3 regions of the Exiguobacterium sp. s161 genome follow, and region 1 is predicted to be linked to each of the others. Evidence: riboswitches for the same ligand, from Rfam matches in the RefSeq annotation. Region 1 holds a riboswitch; each other region holds the start of a gene.
The links. Region 1 has a riboswitch for S-adenosylmethionine ahead of KNQ14_RS00405 (methionine ABC transporter ATP-binding protein). Riboswitches for the same ligand answer to the same signal wherever they lie in the genome.
Positions count from the first base shown of each region.

Region 2: linked by a shared signal. The riboswitch ahead of mtnK (S-methyl-5-thioribose kinase) and the one ahead of KNQ14_RS00405 (methionine ABC transporter ATP-binding protein) in region 1 are both predicted to bind S-adenosylmethionine.
Region 3: linked by a shared signal. The riboswitch ahead of metK (methionine adenosyltransferase) and the one ahead of KNQ14_RS00405 (methionine ABC transporter ATP-binding protein) in region 1 are both predicted to bind S-adenosylmethionine.

Region 1 covers NZ_JACSNH010000001.1:67,626-69,892, reverse strand. Annotated here, with positions in the region: gene KNQ14_RS00410 (methionine ABC transporter permease) at 1-242, opposite strand, end outside; gene KNQ14_RS00405 (methionine ABC transporter ATP-binding protein) at 232-1,260, opposite strand; SAM riboswitch class I at 1,347-1,450, opposite strand; SAM riboswitch class I at 1,700-1,801, shown strand; gene KNQ14_RS00400 (alpha/beta hydrolase) at 1,869-2,267, shown strand, end outside.
Region 2 covers NZ_JACSNH010000006.1:21,805-24,071, reverse strand. Annotated here, with positions in the region: gene KNQ14_RS13725 (2,3-diketo-5-methylthiopentyl-1-phosphate enolase) at 1-402, opposite strand, end outside; SAM riboswitch class I at 473-574, opposite strand; SAM riboswitch class I at 780-883, shown strand; gene mtnK (S-methyl-5-thioribose kinase) at 962-2,128, shown strand; gene mtnA (S-methyl-5-thioribose-1-phosphate isomerase) at 2,125-2,267, shown strand, end outside.
Region 3 covers NZ_JACSNH010000001.1:533,897-536,163, forward strand. Annotated here, with positions in the region: gene pckA (phosphoenolpyruvate carboxykinase (ATP)) at 1-925, opposite strand, end outside; SAM riboswitch class I at 1,160-1,286, shown strand; gene metK (methionine adenosyltransferase) at 1,415-2,267, shown strand, end outside.

The DNA.
Region 1 (2,267 bases):
ATCAACCGTGTCAACGGGATGATCGCGACGAGTAGGATGATGAACGGAATCGAGCGGAAGATATTGACGATACTGTTGAAGAACGTGAACAACGGAACATTTTCAAGTAACGCTCCTTTTCGCGTGACAACAAGCAGGATACCGAGTGGTAAGCCGATCAAGGTCGAGAACAAGAGCGAAACGGATACCATCGTCATCGTCTGCAAGAATGCTGTCCAGATATCACTGTAGTTAACTAGCATCAGCGAGCACCTCCTCGACCGTCACCTGTGCCTGATCGATGTATTGTAACGCTCGTTTCACTTCAGCCGGCTCACCAATCAACTCGACGAGCAAGGTGCCGAACGGCGTATCCTGCAACTCTGTGATGCTACCGTGCAGGATATTGACATCGACGTCGAAGCGTTTTGCGACTTGCGACAAGAGTGGTTGTCCGGTGTGATGTCCAAGGAAGTGAATCTTATAGATTGGATGCGCATTTCGCGACTCGATCAACTGACGAATCGACGCTGGAATCTCGTCATGCATGACGGACCGTACAAAGTTCCGTGCCGTCTCGGTCTGCGGATTTGAAAAGACATCAAAGACCGTTCCTGACTCGATTAGCTTCCCAGCTTCGATGACGGCTACACGATCGCAAATCTCCCGGATGACGCCCATCTCGTGGGTAATCAAAAGAATCGTGATCCCGTACTCTGCATTGATCCGTTTTAATAACTGAAGAATATGATGTGTCGTCTGGGGATCAAGTGCTGACGTCGCTTCGTCACATAAAAGGACGGAAGGTTGCGTCGCGAGTGCCCGGGCGATACCAACGCGCTGTTTCTGCCCACCCGACAATTGATCTGGATAATGATCCGCCTTGTCCGCGAGATCGACGAATTCGAGCAACTCCGTCACCCGACGGCGAATCTCATCTTTCTTGACGCCTGCGAGAACGAGTGGTTTTGCAACGTTCGTAAAGACCGTGTTCGCATTCAATAGATTGAAGTGCTGAAAGATCATTCCAATCCGTTGTTTTGCTTGGCGTAATTTTTTCGGAGACAGTTGCGTTAAATCTTCCCCATCGACCGTCACCGTTCCTGACGTCGGTCGTTCTAACAGATTGACACAGCGGAGCAGTGAACTTTTCCCGGCACCGCTAAAGCCGATGACACCAAAGATTTCGCCTTTCTCGATCGTCAGGTCGACACCGTCGAGCGCTGCAATCGTCTGATCTTTCGTGACGTACGTTTTTTTGACTTGATGAAATGCAATCATTCCGTTTTCCCCCTTCATTCAACAAAAAAGGTCCCTTCTTGAGAAACAAGAAGAGACCTGGATCCGCACAGTGGCAGAATCCACTCCACTCATCTCTCAGACATCTGTCTGATGGAATTGGCACAGTGCTCATAATGAGTCTGTTGCCGAGGTTTCGTAGGGCCAGTCCCTCCACCTCTCTGGATAAGTATTGCGGTATGAAATTCGTATGTGTGTTGTTGCGTTGTTGCTTATGTCGTAAAACTAATTTTTACATTACGGGTCGAAACTTTAAAAGTCAACCAACTTTGCAAAAATAATCCATTTGGCGCATATCGATGGATTTACAAGTTATGAATTAGCTTAATGAACGGATCACGATTCGTCAAGAAAGATTTGACAAGTCATTTTTGGTCGTGCTACCATCGTTTCAATGATTATTCCGACAATTCCAATATGATATTTATCAAGAGTGAACGAGAGACCTGGCTCTATGACTTCACGGCAACCTGCAATTTGTAAGGTGCTCCGACCAGCAAAGCGCGGCTTTGGATGATACGGTGAAAAACTCGTGGGCGTCCAAGCAGTGACGTCGACGAGTTTTTTTCATGAATGGAGGAAAAATAGTAATGATGAACTATCCTGTATTGACTGGTGCTGAAGCGTTTTATTTTCAAGGTGGATCGATCGGCATTCTAATCTGTCATGGTTTTAACGCCACTCCGCAAAGTGTCCGGGACGTCGGTGAGGCATTCGCTGCTGAAGGTTTTACCGTCTATGCCCCGCGCTTACGTGGACATGGAACGAACGTCCGCGAGTTCGAACAATCGACTGCTCGATGTTGGAAGCAAAGCCTGCAAGACGGCTATGAACGTTTACAAGAAACATGCGATCAAGTCTTCGTCATCGGTCAATCGATGGGTGCGACGCTTGCGCTGTCGCTCGCCGCTGACGGGATTCCGTTTGCCGGCATCATTACGATCAATGCCGCACTCTCCGTTCCATCCTATGAATCACTTTCGTTCGAG
Region 2 (2,267 bases), on a different contig from region 1:
TTTGAAGATGCTCATTAATAATGGGCGATCTTCGACACCAATCAAGGAGCGGACCCCTTCGATCCCGAATTTCGCACCTGGAAAGTCCGACGTAAATGTATCGGGTAATAGCAATTCCGTTAGTTTGATTTCACCGTCGAGTGAGAGTTTCCCGAAGACGGTCGTTAGAATCGCAGAAAAGTCGCGCGATACGTTATGTTCCGGGTAACGAATCGTGATATATCCTTTGCCATCGCGCTCTTCGGTATGTACGACTTCCCCTTTGAACGAGGCGAGTTGTTGTTGTTCGAGATGATTCAGTTCCGTCCAAGAACCGACTGTCAGACCAAGCGCGAGTTGTTCAGCGCGTTGCTCGAGTCGATCACGGGCAGTCAATTGATAAGTAGCAGTGATATAAGCCATGTCTTTCCTCCTTCAACAAAAAAATGGTCTCTCGTCAGCGACAAGAGACCATGAATGATTCGAACGTGGACTCTTATCTGTCAGCTTAGTAGCTGCAAGAATTAGCACCGTGCCAAAAGGTCGGTTGCTGCGACATCGTAGGGCTTGTCCCTCCGTCTGCTCTTGATAAGAATTGGATGAAATTGTGAAATCTAATTGCAATTTTTACATGAGAATCGCTACTTGTCAAACTATTTTTAGAAAATTTATTTTTTTGAAAATACTCTTTCTATAGATGGCATAAAAATGATATCCGTTTCTGCTTGATTTCGATTTGACAGCGAGGAAGTCGATTGCGTAAGATTCAAATCAATATCACACACGACAACTACATACGACTCTTATCGCGAGTTGGCAGAGGGAATTGGCCCGATGACGCCGCAGCAACCGACCACTAGGCACGGTGCTACATCCAACAGACGTTTCGTCTGAGAGATAAGAGGACGCAGTGACTTTTCTGCGCCTCTTTTCGATGACGAAAAGAGGCGCTTTTTCGTGTATCACATAGGGGGAAACTGAGATGACATATAAAGCATTCACAGAACAGGACGCGATTGATCGTGTTCGGACATTAGGACTGATCGGCGACGGAACTGTCGAAGCAGAAGAGATTGGCGACGGGAACCTCAACCTCGTCTTTCGGATTCGAGAAGGCGAACATCGCTTGATTTTAAAACAAGCATTACCATATGCGAAGGTCGTCGGGGAGAGCTGGCCGTTATCGCTCGAACGAGCGTGGATCGAGCAATCCGCACTCCGTGAATTCGCACGGCATGCCGTACCGTTCGTGCCGCGTGTTTTTCATGCTAGTCATGAAGAGGCGTATACGGTCATGGAAGATCTTTCACATCTGACGATCGTTCGAAGCGGTTTACTCGCAGGTGAACAGTATCCGTTGCTTGCGGAACATATCGGTTCTTATCTCGCTCGGACGTTATTCCATACATCGGACTTTGCACTTGGTCCGGTTGAAAAGAAACGTGTCGCCCGAACGTACTACAATCCAGACTTGTGCGACATCACGGAAAAATTAATCTTCACGGATCCGTTTCATGACGCGGAAACGAACGAGATTGAAGCCGGACTCGAAGAAGAGGTGGCACGTCTATGGGCAGACGATGAGTTGAAACGCGAAGTCGCAAAACTCGAAGCGCTCTTCATCACGAAAGGAGATGCATTGCTGCACGGCGATCTACATACAGGCAGCATCTTCGCCTCGGCGACGGAAACGAAAGTCATCGATCCAGAATTCGCCTTTTATGGTCCATTCGGATTCGATGTCGGGCAGTTCATTGCGCATCTATTCTTCGCAGCATATCCGGATTACCCTACACGACGTGACGCCCGAATCAAGGATATCGATACGTTCTGGCTGACGTTCGCTTCAACGTTCCGTGCATTATGGGAACGGGAAGCCGTCGAACCATTCCGGACATCGGGGCTCGTCGACGATGTATTGAGCACGATCTTGCAGGATGCCCTTGGCTTTGCCGGTTGCGAATTGATTCGGCGGACGATTGGTCTTGCACCGGTCGCTGATTTAGAATCAATCGATTCAACGACGGAACGCTTAGAGCGGAAACGTCACGCTCTTCGTCTAGGAGCGGCGTTAATCAAACGCCGTACAGAATGCCGGACATTCGATGATTTACGAAACTTTGACGTAACGGAGGAACTCAGCCGATGACTACATTCGTTCAAAGTATCCGTTACGAAGATCGTATCTTGACGATTCTCGATCAGACACGTCTACCGCAAGAAGAGCACTATGAAGTCATTGCTGATCTCGCGCAAGCGGTTGAGGCGATTAAGCAACTGCGCGTTCG
Region 3 (2,267 bases), 470 kb from region 1:
ACGATGTATCATCGTAATCAGGATGACGGGCTTCGTCGAGTACGACGTTCTCAAGGACGGTTCCGAAACGGATCGCGTCAAAGATTTGTGGTTCTTTTTCACGCGATAGATTGACCGTCTTCGCATAACATCCCCCTTCGATGTTGAAGACACCATCGTGCGACCAACCATGCTCATCGTCACCGATCAATTGACGGCTATCATCGGCTGAAAGGGTGGTCTTACCAGTACCAGATAGACCGAAAAACAAGGCGACGTCGCCTTCGTGTCCGACGTTTGCCGAGCAGTGCATCGAAAGGACGTTTTCTTGTGGCAAGAGGTAGTTCATGACGGAAAAGATCGACTTTTTGATTTCTCCAGCGTATTCCGTTCCACCGATCAAGACGATTCGGTGTTCGAACGACATCGCGATGAACGTCTCGGAGTTCGTTCCGTCAACGGCAGGATCTGCTTTGAAATGTGGCGCGTAGACGACCGTGAACGGTTCGAAGGCAGCCACTTCAGGATACTCGCGTAAAAAGAGTTGTTTGGCAAACAGGTTATGCCAAGCATATTGTGTGAGCACACGGACCGGAAGGGTGAAGTGCGTATCTGCTCCAGCAGCAGCTTCTGTGTAATAGAGATGGTCAGCTTCGTTCATGTAACGAAGAACCTTTTGCAACAATTGTTCAAATTTGTCTCCATCCATTGGTTGGTTGACATGACCCCAATCAATGTGAGACTCGCAGGAAGAATCACGGACGATGAACTTATCTTTTGGTGAACGACCTGTAAATTTCCCCGTTTCTACAGATAATGCGCCGTTCTCAGCAAGGACACCTTCTTCGTTTCGAATCGCATGTTCGACAAGTTCAGCAACAGATAGTTGTTTGAACACATGCTCTTTCTTGAGTAGTTCTTCGATATTCAGGACCGTCATCGGCATCCTGACCCCACCTTTCCCCTACGTTGGTTTTGGCTCACTGCATTTAGTATGACACATTTATTATATATGACATACTAAAGGGAGAGCAATCATTTTCTAGTGCTGATTTCTATTTATCTGGAAACGCTTTCAGCATTAACAGTTTAACATCTCTTTCAAAAAGTTTCGACTAGAATTTGAAACCTTGCTTGACAGAGTAGTTACAACTTTATATCATGTAATTCGTAACGGATACTCTTATTCTGAGCAGGTGGAGGGAACAAGGCCCGAAGAAACCCGGCAACCGTCCTACATTAATTCACATATTAATGAGGGAAAAGGTGCTCTCCTGAAGCGAAGTAAACACTTCGAACGATAAGAGGGTAAAGGAAGAACGCACAACCTTTCCCTGACCATTTTTTGGACTTGGAAAGGTTTTTTTCATTTTACCGTCCCACTCAACTAGGGGAAATGAGTACACCGTCAAATTCTTTTTTGGGAGGGTCATACATGACAAACCTTAATCGCCGACTATTCACGTCGGAGTCAGTCACTGAAGGTCATCCAGATAAAATCTGTGACCAAATTTCGGATTCAATTCTTGATGCAATCCTCGCAGCGGATCCAAACGCGCGTGTTGCGGCAGAAACTTCTGTTACAACAGGTCTCGTTCTCGTTGCAGGTGAGATCACGACATCGACTTACGTCGACATTCCAAAAGTCGTCCGTGAAACGATTCGTGAGATCGGTTATACACGCGCGAAATACGGTTTCGACGCGGACACATGTGCTGTATTGACATCAATCGATGAGCAATCAGCAGACATCGCTCTTGGTGTCGACCAAGCGCTTGAAGCACGTGAAGGTAGCATGTCTGATGCAGAAATCGATGCAATCGGTGCAGGAGACCAAGGTCTCATGTTCGGTTACGCAACGAAAGAAACGCCAGAACTCATGCCACTTCCAATCTCGCTCTCACACCGTCTCGCACGCCGTTTGGCAGAAGTGCGTAAAAACGGTCAACTCGACTACCTTCGTCCGGACGGAAAAACACAAGTCACGGTCGAATACAACGAGAACAACGAGCCGGTTCGTGTCGATACGATCGTTATCTCGACACAACACGCAGAAGAAGTCACGCTTGAGCAAATCCAAGCTGACTTGAAAGAACACGTCATCACACCGGTCATCCCGGCTGAATACATCGACGCAGCAACGAAATTCTTCATCAACCCAACTGGCCGTTTCGTCATTGGCGGACCACAAGGAGATGCTGGATTGACTGGTCGTAAGATCATCGTTGATACGTATGGTGGATACGCACGCCACGGCGGTGGAGCATTCTCAGGTAAAGATCCAACAA